Regions from separate parts of the Bacillus sp. NEAU-Y102 genome, predicted to be linked through region 1. Evidence: riboswitches for the same ligand, from Rfam matches in the RefSeq annotation. Region 1 holds a riboswitch; each other region holds the start of a gene.
What was found. A riboswitch is a leader RNA that binds a small molecule or an ion and turns the genes downstream of it on or off. The one in region 1 is predicted to bind lysine.
Positions count from the first base shown of each region.

Region 2: another riboswitch for lysine. It lies ahead of ACYFX0_RS14885 (aspartate kinase); the one in region 1 lies ahead of lysA (diaminopimelate decarboxylase).
Region 3: another riboswitch for lysine. It lies ahead of ACYFX0_RS27355 (amino acid permease); the one in region 1 lies ahead of lysA (diaminopimelate decarboxylase).
Region 4: another riboswitch for lysine. It lies ahead of ACYFX0_RS24565 (amino acid permease); the one in region 1 lies ahead of lysA (diaminopimelate decarboxylase).

Region 1 is NZ_JBTWFK010000002.1:130,508-134,219, forward strand. It holds gene ACYFX0_RS07065 (phosphoadenylyl-sulfate reductase) at 1-170, opposite strand, end outside; gene ACYFX0_RS07070 (YezD family protein) at 258-401, opposite strand; SAM riboswitch class I at 474-582, opposite strand; gene lysA (diaminopimelate decarboxylase) at 698-2,014, opposite strand; lysine riboswitch at 2,195-2,376, opposite strand; gene ACYFX0_RS07080 (DUF3888 domain-containing protein) at 2,466-2,861, opposite strand; gene ACYFX0_RS07085 (LTA synthase family protein) at 3,115-3,712, shown strand, end outside.
Region 2 is NZ_JBTWFK010000005.1:174,714-178,425, reverse strand. It holds gene ACYFX0_RS14890 (VOC family protein) at 1-445, opposite strand, end outside; gene ACYFX0_RS14885 (aspartate kinase) at 675-1,904, opposite strand; lysine riboswitch at 2,107-2,293, opposite strand; gene ACYFX0_RS14880 (DoxX-like family protein) at 2,485-3,393, shown strand; gene ACYFX0_RS14875 (DUF4166 domain-containing protein) at 3,398-3,712, shown strand, end outside.
Region 3 is NZ_JBTWFK010000014.1:96,211-99,922, forward strand. It holds gene ACYFX0_RS27350 (ABC transporter permease) at 1-791, opposite strand, end outside; gene ACYFX0_RS27355 (amino acid permease) at 851-2,275, opposite strand; lysine riboswitch at 2,424-2,605, opposite strand; gene gapN (NADP-dependent glyceraldehyde-3-phosphate dehydrogenase) at 2,783-3,712, opposite strand, start outside.
Region 4 is NZ_JBTWFK010000011.1:154,755-158,466, forward strand. It holds gene ACYFX0_RS24555 (sulfite exporter TauE/SafE family protein) at 1-375, shown strand, start outside; gene ACYFX0_RS24560 (GNAT family N-acetyltransferase) at 415-864, opposite strand; lysine riboswitch at 1,186-1,377, shown strand; gene ACYFX0_RS24565 (amino acid permease) at 1,490-2,956, shown strand; gene ACYFX0_RS24570 (iron-sulfur cluster biosynthesis family protein) at 3,070-3,375, shown strand; partial or broken gene ACYFX0_RS24575 (hypothetical protein) at 3,409-3,712, shown strand, end outside.

The DNA of each region.
Region 1 (3,712 bases):
TGGTTTATAAGGTGCAGCAATACCATACCTTCCACCCCAAAGCTACATGCATAGACGATTTCATCTTTATACTCTTCATAAGCCCAATTTAATACTGATAACGCGCCTTTTGTTTCATCTTCTTCCGAAAATGAAACAACATTTTCTTCCCACGTTTCATACGTCAACATGTTTTTTCCCCCTGTAAAAGCAAAAAGACGGTTTTAACCTAATGAAAATAGGTTAAAACCGCCTCTAGTTTTTCTAGTCAGCGCTTTTCACTTTAAACGTACTTTTTCACTTTTCTCTAACTGAATTACTTTTCCATCTTGTACAACAATTGTAATTGAACCATATTTCATATCAGCAAGCATCGCTTCAATCTTCTCGGATACTTCATCAAAATGTTCCCGCACACTCACGCGAACAGCCCCCCTTTTTATTCATAAAAAAAATCTTTCCCATTTCGAAAAGACTGTTCGGTAATATATTTTACCTTATCTTTCAAAATGGATTCCATTTTGCTGGATTTAGCACCTTGCTTTCTATAAGCAGGTTGCCGAGCTTCTTCGGGCCAGTTCCCTCCGCTTCTCTTGATAAGCTTTGTATTTGTATTTTATCACAATTCTGATTTTTTTCAATCCTAGTTTTCCGATATATTTTAATTATTTTATTTTACAAAAAAGGAATTGCCCATCCGAACAACTCCTTTTTCTATTTAGACAAGCTCTTTAATACGTATGCGATCGTTCCCAATAATATTTTCATATGTTTCGCGTTCCACAACTACTTGCGATGTTCCGCCTTTTGCAAAGACCACGGCTGGTCTTCGAATCCGATTGTAATTATTCGCCATCGAATACCCGTAGGCTCCTGTACAGGAAACTGCTAGTAAATCAGCAGAAGCGACTTTTGGTAAATGAATATCCCAAATCAACATATCTCCACTCTCACAGCATTTCCCAGCAATCGAAACGAGTTCCTCATTCTCATCATTCCCTCGATTCGCTAACATTGCTTCATAACGCGCACTATATAAAGCAGGTCTTAAATTATCTGTCATTCCACCATCGACTGATACATATTTCCGAATACCAGGAATATCTTTCACAGATCCAACTGTATAAATTGTTGTCCCAGCATCACCTACAATGCTACGGCCTGGTTCAATCCATATTTCTGGCAATGGATATTCACATACAGTAAATTGTTCTCTCACTGCACTTGTTACAGCTCGCACATATGTCTCAAGAGTTAATGGTGTATCCGACTCTGTGTAGCGTATTCCAAATCCCCCGCCTACATTTAATACTTTTACTACATAGTTTGTTTGCTCTCTCACTTCTTCTAAAAATTGGCGAAGAACTTCAATTGCTCGAACAAAACCAGCTGTTTCAAATATTTGCGATCCGATATGTGAATGAATCCCTAGCACATTATAATTTGATTTTTGTAAAGCAAATCCAATTGCCTGCATCGCTTGACCGTTTGAAACGCCAAATCCAAATTTCGAATCATCTTGGCCTGTTGTAATATATTCATGTGTGTGCGCCTCTACTCCAGGCGTTACACGAATTAATATGTTCACAAATTTTCCATGTTGCATCGCTAAATCGTGTAAAACTTCTAATTCAAAGAAATTATCTACGACAAAACAACCAATATTCGCCTGAAGAGCCATCACTATCTCTTCTTCTGTTTTATTATTTCCATGAAAATGAATACGTGATGCTGGAAATCCTGCTTGGAGCGCAGTATATAATTCTCCCCCAGAAACAACGTCTAATGACATATTCTCTTCACGAGCTACTCGGCACATCTCCATGCACAAGAACGCCTTGCTTGCATATGCTACTTGATAAGAGAAACCACTTTCTTTAAAAGCACGATGAAACGCTCGGCATTTTCCTCGAATAGACTCTTCATCGTATACATAAAGTGGTGTTCCGTATTGCTTTGCTAGCTGCGTCGTATCGCACCCTCCAATTTCTAAGTGTCCTTGCCCATTAATTCGGCTTGTGCCGTGTAAATACATTTAAATTCCTCCCTTATTTCCTCTAAAACTCATAACCCCAATCTTCTATTCATTGCAGCACGCTTTTAGATAGACAAAAAACGCGCGGAACAATGTTCACACGCGTTTCTTATTAGGAAAAATATATATTGAAAAAATAAACGAGTTGTTATCTCCTCAAAATAAGAAACCGCATCAACATCTCCAAATAGCTCTCCATAAAATAAATCTTATGACAGTACTACATTTATTCAATGTAGTCCCAATATATGAATAAGATGGTTATTCTTATATTTCGGCAATAGTCCCTTTCAACCTATGATCACAGATTCCATTAAATCTCCCATAGCTTACTCTTTCCTATCGCGGCCTCTACCTTTGAGAGTAGATGAGGTAAGTCTATTTAATTTTCAAACATCTAATTGTTGCTATTAACAATACCAAAGGACCATTTTATTTGTCAAACAATTTTTTATATTGTTTTTTTACAGTTTAATTTTGTATCGTTTGGTAAGCGCTTTACTGAAATCTTTGTCACTTCCCATTCGCCTTCTTCGTTATTAAATGTAATCGTTACCTTCTCAAATGGTGGAGCAATTTTCCCAGCAACACGTTCATACTTTGTCACTTCAATACTTGCTTGAAATAAATATGTACCGCTATACACTTTTTTTAAACTAATAATTTTAGGACATTGATAAGGTTTCAAACTTCCATATTGTTTTTCAATTGCTTTATTTATTTTTGGAAATAAAACAGAATAAAGTGCATCTTCCATAAGAGGTGCATCATATTGAGCTACCGACACACTCGGTGAAGTAAAAAGTATAACACTACTGCATGCTATAAAATATAATAATTTTCGCATTATAACCTCCGTATATCACGCGATTCTTTCTACGTACGATAATTATCATACATAGAAATTCTGTTTTATTGTCTCCCACCAATCTTTTTCTACTCGATTATTATAAAAAAGCCCACAACCCCCTTTTATTTTCGTATAATGATACTCATAGTATAATAATCATAATAACAAAGGACTGTTCGTATATATAAAAGGAGTCGTTAAGCAAACTGACTCACAAGAACTGTCATGCTTTTTAGGAGAGGAGTATATTATGCTACAACATCTGTTTCCAAAACTGCGATTTGCACTCGTTGCAGTCGTTTTACTATGGATTAAAACATATATTGTGTACAAGCTAGCATTTGATATTAAAATTGATAATTTCTTTGAAGAATTCATGCTTTTTATTAATCCACTAGCTGCGTTACTTTTATTTTTCGGCTTAGCTTTACTTGCATCTAAGCACCGAAACCGAATTATAATTGGAATCAGTTTTATACTGTCATTTATTTTATTTGGAAACGCAATGTTTTATGGGTTCTATAACGATTTCGTTACTTTCCCGGTTTTATTCCAAACAAACAATATGGCTGATTTAGGGACAAGTATAAAAGAACTCTTTACGTACAAAACATTACTTTTATTTGCAGATGCAATTATTTTAATGTTTATTTCGCGTAAATTCCCATCATTTGGCGACAAAACACCACTTTCCCGCTCAGAGAAGCGAACTTTCTTTAGCGGTGTAGCAGCTTTATTAGCACTACAAATTGTTGTATCAGTTATTTATAAACCACAAATGTTCTCACGCTCATTTGACCGTCAAACTGTTGTGAAAAATTTAGGTTTATACACATATCATCTATTTG
Region 2 (3,712 bases), on a different contig from region 1:
TACCGAGTTCTTCCGCTAAACCGATTAAAATTCCTTCGACTCCACGAATGTAGCAGAGACGATACGAGTTCTCGTATTGAACTACTTCGCCAACGAGCTCTGCACCATGCTTAGTGAGTCTGGATACCATTTCGTCAATGTCTTCAACGGTGAACATGACGCGTAGATAACCGAGGGCGTTTACAGGAGTATTTCGGTGATCTGATATAGTAGGTGGGGTGAGAAATCGCGAAAGTTCAATTCGGCTGTGGCCATCTGGAGTGACCATCATAGCAATCTCTACGCACTGAGAGCCGAGTCCAGTTACGCGACCAGCCCATTCACCTTCGACAGTGGCTCGCCCTTCGAGGTTCAAGCCAATCTCCTCGAAGAAAGAGATTGCGTTATCAAGGGATTCTACAACGATGCTGACATTGTCCATTCGTAGTAATTTGTTTTTTGCCATAGTCTTATCTCCTTATGTATAAAAGTTTATTATTTAATCATCCTCATAATTATACTACTAAGTAGTTACAAATTCCTTTCAGTCAAAAACACCTTGTCATAGTATATGAAAAGGTGACAAGGTGTTTTTTTATATGTCATATAGCATCTTGTTAACGAACAGCATTTTATTTAATAGGAAGGAAGTAGATTAATATGATTTTTTTATAAGCGTTACTGAAAATATCAAATTAGCTCATTTGCACTAAAGGCTCAATTTTCGCCATAAATGATTGATGCAACGCCTCAACACCTGTTACTAAATGAAGGCGGTCAATAACGACAGACACTTTAATTTCTGATGTACTTACCATTTTAATATGAATATTTTCTTCTTTTAAAGTAGTGAACATATTTGCAGCGACACCAGGGTTAGATACCATGCCAGATCCTACGATTGATACTTTTGCTAAGTGATTTTCATGTTCTACAGATTCGTAGTGAAGAGTTTCTTGATTTTGTTCCAAAACTTTTAAAGTTTCTCTTAAATCATTCGAGTGAATGGAGAAGGAGAGATGTACAGTTCCTTCATTTGTAATACTTTGAATGATGATATCTACATTAATGTGTGCTGCTGCTAATGTAGAGAAAACTGTTGAAAGCGAGCCTTGTTCTAGTCCTTTAATTGTGACACGTGTAATGTTATCCTCAAATGCAATACCTTTAACGATTGATTGTTGTTCCATGTTACATTCTCCTTTTACAATTGTTCCGTTTTCTTGTTCCATACTTGAGCGAACTTCTAAAACTACGTTATGATTTTTAGCAAACTCAACAGCGCGCGGGTGTAATACGCCAGCACCGAGATTAGCAAGCTCTAACATTTCGTCATAAGAAATTTCATCTAATTTGTAAGCATCTTTTACAACTCGTGGGTCCGTCGTATATACGCCTGTCACATCCGTATAAATATCACATTTTTTTGCTTTAAGTGCAGCGGCTAGTGCGACAGCAGTCGTATCAGAACCACCACGGCCAAGCGTTGTAATTTCATTTTCTACACTTATACCTTGGAAACCAGCTACGATAACAATCGTGCCTTCAGCAAGATAAGATTGAATACGATCTGTATGAATGTCAGTAATCCGTGCACTACTATGTACAGATTCTGTCGTAATACCAGCTTGCCATCCTGTTAATGAAATTGCATGATAGCCTTTTGCTTGCAGTGCCATTGTTAATAATGAAATAGTTACTTGTTCTCCTGTAGATAGAAGCATATCCATTTCACGTTTACTTGGATTTTCTGTAATAGCGTTAGCGAGTGCGACAAGTTGATCCGTACTTTTTCCCATTGCTGAAACGACAGAGACAACGCTATGACCTCGTTCATATTCTTCAATAATTAAATTTGCTACATGTTGAATGCGTTCGACGCTTCCGACAGAAGTGCCACCAAATTTTTGAACAATTGTTTCCATTGCAAATTCCTTCTTTCGTCTATTTTTAAGAATAGATTAGGAAATATATAAATCCCAATACTCCTGTAGTTACCAGAAAGACAAACAAAAAACACCATCTCAAATAAGTGAGGATGGTGCTGTTACAGGAAAAGGGAAACAGAAAACGGAGCTAATAAAAAAACCGCCAAAAAAGGAATATCATAAAAAATGATATCTCTTTTTTGTAGATAGCTCTTCATACGTACACGTCTGTACATATGACAGTTCTGTTTCTATTCGAAAACAGCCCCAATTGATAAATGCAGAGAAATTTATCAATTTCGGCAATACTTCCTTTCATCTAAGTTCATAGACATCTCTGTGTCTCCATTAGAATACTCATAAGTATCGCAACCTCTATCTCACGTTTTAGGCGAGAGTGTTTGATTTATGAAGTTATTGGTAACATTTGTTTTATAATAATTTAAATTTTTCGGGGAATCAAGTGTTTTACATATATTTTAAAAATTCTTTCTTTTTACAGAAAAGTTTGTGAAAAATGTAGCAAAATAAATTCATTGCATGTACATTAAACTTATAGTGCATAGGAGGTGGGAGAATGAAAAGGAAACAGCCTATTTATGTTGCGACAAAAATGAACACGACGATGGAAAAATTATGGAGATATACGCAAGAACCAGATATACATACAGAGTGGGATGCTCGCTTTACTGAAATTTCGTATTTAGAGAAAAAAGAAGGAGAACCACAGAAGTTTTTGTATAAAACAAAGATTGGATTTGGGCTTGAAATAGCTGGAGAAGGGGAATCAATAGGTGAAATAAGAAAAGAAACTGGTGAAAGAATTTCCTCATTAAAATTTTGGACGGATAATACATTATCTCTTATTCAAATAGGACGTGGTTATTGGAAGTATACGCCGAATAAAGAATACATCCATTTTGAGACACAATATGATTATGATACAAGATTTGGTCGTATAGGAAAGGTAATAGATTCCTATATTTTTCGTCCGTTATTAGGTTGGGCGACAGCTTGGAGTTTTGATGCCTTAAAATTATGGTTAGAAAAGGGGCTTCATCCTAGGTTACTAATTAGAAGAACAATGACGTATTGGCTCGTATGCTTTTTATTTGCTTTTGTATGGATATATCAAGGGATAGTGCCGAAACTACTGTTTACTCATTCAGAAGAAGTAAAGATGCTTTCTGTATTAATTGGTTCAAATGAAAGTAGTGTATATATACTTAAAATAATTGGGGTGTTAGAAATAATTTTCGGTGTCGTATGGCTGTTGCCAATAACAAAACGAAAATTATTTATATTGCATATTATTGTATTACTAGTTTTAACGTTAGCGGCAGGATTTACGAATATTGCAAGCTTTACAGGGGCGTTTAATCCGATTACATTAAATGTTCTTCTAATGGGGTTATCAATTGTCGGTTATATAAATAGTTTCGATTTACCAAGCGCGAAAAATTGCAAGAGGGCGAGAAAGGGATAAGTGTATGGCTAATATGTATGAACGATTATTAGGGGATACCTATAAAAATCTTCATCCTGAATTGCAGAAGCGTTATGCCATTACAGAAGAGAATAGTTTTACAGGGGAAGGAAAGATGGATGAAATTTACGGTGGCTCTTTTTTCGTGAAATTTATATTGAAAATTGCATCGAAGTTTCGAATGTTTTTCTCGGAACGAGGAGAGGAAATTCCATTTACGATACAAAACATAGCTGAGCGAGATGAATATGGACAAGAATTAGTAAGGTGGAACCGTACTTTTTATTTTCATAATAAGAAAAGATATTTTAACGCAGTT
Region 3 (3,712 bases), on a different contig from region 1:
AAAGTTGCTCGTTTTTTATGTAATAAAGGTTCAATCCAATTTGTAAGCCATTTTCTTTTATTTACTTGTTTATTCAGTTGCGGAACATCTGTGAAAATGCTAGCAAATTGATAAAAACGAACGTTCATTTTTTCTTCTTGCTCGATTATGTAATCCCACGGTATTCGTTTTGTAGGCTGTTTTTTCGTATATAGAAGTAGGAAAGCAAGTAGTAAGAGTAGTCCGCCCAATATGAGAACATTTGCGGAATAAAACAGCATGTAAATGATTAGGGCGTTACAAGTAATACGAATGATCAGCCATATATTTTTTTCGTGACTATCACGCCACATCCAATGTATGTACATGTTCCAGGCTTTCGTAATCATTAACACGATAAAGATTGTACATAAAAAAGGTACAGTTAATTGTAATGATTGCATAGCAAGTGGTACGAGAATAAGGAACGTAAATAATAATGGGAAAAGCTGAATGATGTAATTATATAGAAGAGATTTTTTGAAATAGGATGTTAGTTTCTCTTCTAATGCAAGCAAATAGACAGCATCAGGTTTTTGAATAAATGTACGGATAGGGCATCTCGTTATAATGAACGTAAGTACAATCGTTATAATTATTAAAGATATTCCTTTAGAAGGAGATGCTTTTAGAAACTGAGCATAATAATATGCACCAACGCATGAAATAAAGATAAAGCTATATAGTAAACCGTTAATCATACGTGCAAAGTATGTAATGATATTTTGAATATGTTGTTGGAAGCGACTGCTCCATAGCGATTCGATTGACATGTTTTCACCTCTTTGTTCTATTATATATGTTTTACAAAAGAAAAAACGAGCAAATTGCGTTATGCAACTTGCCCGTTTTTCTTTTCGTTATTTTTTTTCTGATCACGATTCATTAATGGATAGAAAGCAAATCCAATTACGAATAAACCAATTCCGAGAAGGAACGTTTTTATATCGGATGCGCCGGTTTTAATAACCCATAGTGCGTAGCAAAGTGCGATCACTGCGACTATACCATCTGTAATTCTTGCCCGCATTTCATTTTTATATGTTTCACCAGTTGCGACTAGTTTTAACTGGAAGATTGGTGAAACGAGATATGGAATGAGGTAGGCCAGTGTTGATACGGTAATAACGAATGTATAAGCTTCCGCAATAGTTCCTGATAATGTTGAGAATAGGAATACTTGCGACATAATGTTTGTTAATCGTAATGAGTAAATTGGACTTCCTTTTTTATTTGTTTTCGTGAAGAAGGAAGGGAAGAAACCTTCTTTTGCTGCTTGATAAGGTACTTCTGAGCTTAATAAAATCCAGCCTAAGATAGAACCGAACAGGGAAGTAAGAGCAAGTAATGCCATAAGTTTCCCGCCGCCATGACCCATTGCAGCGTTTAGTGCATCTGCTAATGGACGTTCAGAAGTTTGTAATTTATCAACGTGAAGTACACCCATTGTTAAAATTGTAATTCCTAAGTAAATCGCAACTGTAATAAGTAATCCCGCAACTGTTGCACGTTTTACCGTTTTTGGAGAAACAGCACGGTTTGATAAAAGAACGGCTGATTCAATTCCGATAAACGCCCAAAGCGTTGTAAGAGCAGCTAAATTTACTTGTGAAAGAAGACCGTGTGATGCACCTGATTTATCAATCATCGGTGTGTACCATTGTCCAAACTTAGAAGCTTCGAATGCAAATAACGTAACGACGATGAATAAAAGGAATCCAGTTACTTTCGTTGTTGTTGCTAAGAAGTTTAGTTTTCCAGCTCCGCTTACACCGTTCGTTAATATAATATGAGTTCCCCAAAGTAAGATGGAACAAATCGTAAATGTAATTAGTTTTCCGACTTCTACGTTAAACGAGCCGATTGAAAATAGTAGTCGCGTATCTTTCATAATTGGGAAGAAGAGTGATAAATATCCCGCAAATGATGTAATGATGGCAACGTTACTTGCCCAGTTTGCAACCCAATATCCCCATACCATACTGAAACCAGCCATTTTTTTCTTTTTTGGTGTTGAGAATAAAGCATATGCATGACTTTGTGGCCCTGTCGTTAAATCAGGACGACGAATTGCTAAATTACCGAAAACAAGAGCTAGCATTAAAACACCAAACCCTGTAGTTAACCAAGCTAAAGTGACACCGAGTGGGCTTGCTGTTTTTGCCAACGTACTTGGCACCATGAAAATACCAGCGCCAACCATGTTACCGACAACGAAAGCTGTTAGTACCCAAAAGCCCCATTTTTTTTGTTGCATAGAAAAATACCTCCAAAGTTAGTATAACCAAGTCAAGCGAGGAGATATGTATGTCTTCCTGAGTCAGGAAGAGAAGTCCCAAACAAAACAAAAAAAGCACGTAATCTGCCGCTACATGCTTTCTATCTTATAAGAAACCCACGACATACCTCTCGATAGCTCTCCACAAACGAAACGTTTGTGACAGTTCTGCACTTATTAAATGCAGACCCAGCAAGCGTGCATGGTGGACACGACTTACTTCGGCAACCATTCCTTTCTCATTCCTTCATCAATGCCACTACATCTCCTGAAATGATACTCTTAATGATTGCAACCTCTACCTCACCGAGATACGAATGAGGATTTAAATATTAAATTAACGTCTTTAAGAGTAACAAATGAATTTTTATACGTCAATGGATATAGTAATAATCAGATTATAGAGAAGAGTTTGTGATTAGGAATGAATAATTATTTGATATAAAAAGAAGCCGATCTAAACTAGATCAGCTTCTACATATAAAATTAAACTAAGTTTAATACTGTTACTTTTTCACGTGTCATAGACTCAAGGCTCTTACGAATACCTTGTGCGCCCATACCTGAACCTTTTACACCAATGAATGGGAAGTGGTCAGGGCCGCGCTCTGTGCGTCCGTTAATTTGAACAGAACCAGTTTCGATTTTGTTAGCAATTGCAAATGCTTTGTTAATGTCTTTTGTGAAGACACTTGCTTGCAGACCGAACTCTGATTTGTTAGCAATCTCAATTGCTTGCTCATCTGAAGAAACACGGATGATTGGAAGGATTGGGCCGAATGGCTCTTCCCAAGCAACTTTCATTTCTTCTGTTACGTGGTCGATTAATGTTGGGTAAATTAAGTTACGCTCACGTTTGTTACCGATAACGATTGTAGCACCTTTTTCAACAGCATCGTCAACTAAGCCTTGAACGAAGTCAGCAGACTTGTCGTCGATTAATGGAACGATTGTGCTGTCTTGTTCTGGAGATCCAACTGATAGTTCAGCTACTTGCGCTTTTAATAAGCTAACAAGCTCGTCGGCTACGTTTTCGTGTACAAGTACACGTTTAATAGCTGTACAACGTTGACCAGAGTAAGAGAATGCACCGCTTACGATATGGTTTGCAGCATCTTGTAAGTCAGCATCTTCACGAACGATACCAGGATCTTTACCACCAAGTTCTAATACAAGTGGAATCATTGAAGCTTTTTTCGCTAAATGTTTACCTGTGTTCGTACCGCCTGTGAACGATACCATATTGATGCCTTCGTGTTCTACTAAGTAGTCACCAATGACAGAACCGCGTCCTGTAGCTACGTTTACAAGACCTTTTGGAAGGCCAGCTTTATGAAGTGCTTCAACCATTTTAATACCACTAATTGCACCTTGAGTTGCTGGTTTGAAAATAACAGCATTACCCATAATTAATGC
Region 4 (3,712 bases), on a different contig from region 1:
GATACGAGTGAATTTCCTGTTTCACTCGCTGCAACAATTGGTTTCTTCATCTCACTTGGCTGGGAACAAGTAAGCTGGGTTTGGGTATTTGCCTTAATGCTTGGCGGTATTGTCGCAGCTCCAATTGCTGCATGGTTAGTTCGTATCGTTCCAGCACATTTACTTGGGGTATTAGTTGGTGGTCTTATTATCTTTACGAATATACGTACACTGCTGACTACATTTAAAGTGGATCCAACTATTATTTCACTTTCTTACGTGGCAGTTGGTCTTGTCGTTATTATTTCTATTTTCATTGCTGTTCGCAATCATTCCAAGCGTTCTAACGCATCGACAGCCGGATATCCGAATGATCAAAAACAAATGCTACCATAACGATAAAAATACCGCCCGATATACTTCGAGCGGTATTTTTTATTTTTCTATTTTCCAATTAATCATCGTTTCTGTAGCATTTACTCTCTTCATATGTAACTTTTCTAAAACACGAATCGAACTATAGTTATCTAGGATTGTCTCTGCAATTATTGTTTCTACCTCTCCTGTTTTGAAAGCCCAATCGATTAGTTCTCTTACAGCTTCTGTTGCATAGCCCTGATTCCAATATTTCTCAATAAATCCATAGCCAATTTCTACTGTTTGATTCTCGTTTGGTTTCCCTTTAAACCCAATATCACCTAAAACGCTATCATCTTCTTTCCGAAGAACATACCACGCGCCCCATGGTAATATAGCTGCATCTTGTTTTACATTCTTTACATGCCCTACAATATGCGGACCGCTATTGTATCCTTGCTCGTTAGCAATTTGAATCCTCTCTTCTGTACACGGCACTATATAGAGCCTTTCTGTTTCTAATTTCATATTGATTTCCCCTTTTTACTTAAACGTTACTCTAATTATAACAAATAATATGACTTTATCATGAATGTCGAATTATATTTTTCTGAATTTTCTTTTAATTTAGAGGGTTTTTCAATATTTTTTGCGAAACATTTGTATAACAATTTTTTCTTTGCTTATTGCTACATAATAGTAGGTTCGGGTGGAGTTTTGCAAGCGTTTCCTATACAATAACCGATATTTTTTGACTTTTCCTAACAAAATATCTTGCAATATATTCAGAAAGTCATTACAATTGCCATATATTAAAAATCTTAGCAATATATCAAATCCTCATCAATCCGATGAGGTAGAGGTTGCGACTTTTATGAGTAAAACGGACGAGACACAGAGAATGTCACCAACTCCGTTTGAAAGGAAAGGTTGCCGAAGTTTATATTTCTTCTCTGGAAATATGAGCTGGGGCTGTCTCCGAAAGGAACAGAACTGTCACGTTTACAAATTACCGTGTAAACGTGGGGTGCTATCTTAACGGAAGGGTATGATGGGGTGGTTATTTGTGAAACGTTCCGCCAAATTCCTTTGGCGGTTTTTTGTATTTTTCTCCCCCGCTCCTTCCTAACCTACAAGAAAAGGAGTGTTGAACATGAATAGCGCAACAAATCAATCTACCTCTAAAACGCAAACTACACAAGGACAAGGTGAATTAAAACGCGGATTAAAATCTCGTCACCTTACGATGATTTCTCTCGGTGGTACAATTGGTACCGGACTATTTCTTGCCAGCGGTGGTGTCATCCATACAGCTGGACCTGGTGGCGCATTAATTGCATACGCCGCAATTGGAATTATGGTTTATTTTTTAATGACAAGCTTAGCTGAACTTGCAGCTTACATGCCTGTTACTGGATCTTTTAGTACGTATGCAACAAAATTTGTTGATCCATCACTTGGCTTTGCACTTGGATGGAACTATTGGTATAACTGGGCAATTACGATTGCTGCTGAACTTGCAGCTGTAACATTAATTATGAAATTTTGGTTCCCAGATACTCCTTCTCTTATTTGGAGTGGATTATGTTTAGCTATTATTTTCCTTTTAAACTATTTATCTGTTAAAGGGTTTGGTGAATCTGAATATTGGTTCGCACTTATTAAAGTAGTTACTATTATTATCTTTTTAATTGTTGGTTTCATGATGATTTTCGGAATTATGGGCGGCGAAACTGTTGGATTTAAAAACTTCACAGTTGCAGATGCACCATTTAACGGCGGTATCATGGCAATTATCGGTGTATTTATGGCAGCTGGTTTCTCCTTCCAAGGAACTGAATTATTAGGAGTAGCTGCTGGTGAAACATCTGATCCAGAACGTAATATCCCAAAAGCAATTCGTTCAATCTTTTGGCGTATTCTTTTATTCTATATCCTTGCGATTCTCGTTATCGGTTTACTAATTCCTTATACAACTGAAAGCCTTGCTGCAAGTGATGTAACAGTAAGTCCGTTTACACTTATTTTTGAAAAAGCGGGCGTTGCCTTTGCTGCTTCTGTTATGAACGCTGTTATTTTAACTGCTGTACTATCTGCTGGTAACTCTGGTATGTATGCATCAACTCGTATGCTTTGGGATTTAGCTCGCCAAGGAAAAGCACCAAAGTTTCTTGGTAAATTAGATAGCCGCGGTGTACCTGTTAACGCATTAATCGTAACGTCAATTGTTGGTAGTATTGCTTTCATTGCTTCTTTATTCGGTGACGGTGTTGTATACATTTGGTTATTAAACGCATCTGGAATGTCTGGTTTTATCGCATGGGTCGGAATTGCAATTAGTCATTACCGTTTCCGTAAAGCATATATCGCACAAGGAAAAGATTTAAAAGACTTACCATATAGAGCAAAATGGTTCCCATTCGGTCCAATCTTCGCATTTACACTTTGTATCATCGTAATTTTAGGACAAAACTACGGCGCATTTATGGGTGAAGCAATTGATTGGAACGGTGTACTCGTTTCTTACATCGGTTTACCACTCTTCTTAGTACTATGGTTAGGTTATAAATTTACGAAAAAAACAAAAGTGATTCCACTTGATAAATGTGAACTAAAATAAAGTGAAACGAGCAAACAAATTTGTTTGCTCGTTTTTTGTTGCAAACCTCTTTCCTTTATTATTGCTCCTGTTTTTGCAATAATAAAGGAAATATAAATAAAGGTTGGGATACAATGAACATTCGTATTACTGATGAAGCAAAAGCAGCTATACGTAGATTAGAACGTGAAGATAAAAAGATCGTTCGCATTAGAGGAACAATGACGAACTCTTGTAGTATTTTCGTTGATGTCGATTTAATTTGGGATACATATAACGCAGATGATGTTGTATATGAAGATGTAGAGCTTATCGTACAAATGGATTCATTCACGAAAGAATACACTGGTGATACAGTGAAACTTGATTATAAGACGACAGGTTTTAGTATTACGACTCCGAGTGAGACTTTAGTTTATGGATTGTCGATTAAAAAATAAAAATTGTTTTCATTTGACCACCGAGGTGAAAAAATGGGTAAATATGTTCCGTTAAAATTTTTATTTAATGAAGAATTAGCAGAGAAAATAGCTGATTCTATTTGTAAACACGATCCTAATTTTTCTAAAAGAATCTTTGTAGATTCTGTAACATATAAAGTTGAAAATTTAGAGTTAAAACAACGTATTGAAGTAATAGCAGATGAATTACACAATGCTTTACAAAAAGATTTTAATGTAGCAATACATATATTACTGAAAACATTAGGACCAGAAAATACAACAGAAGTAGGCACATTCACAAACGGATATATGTACATGCCTATCGCAAAATACG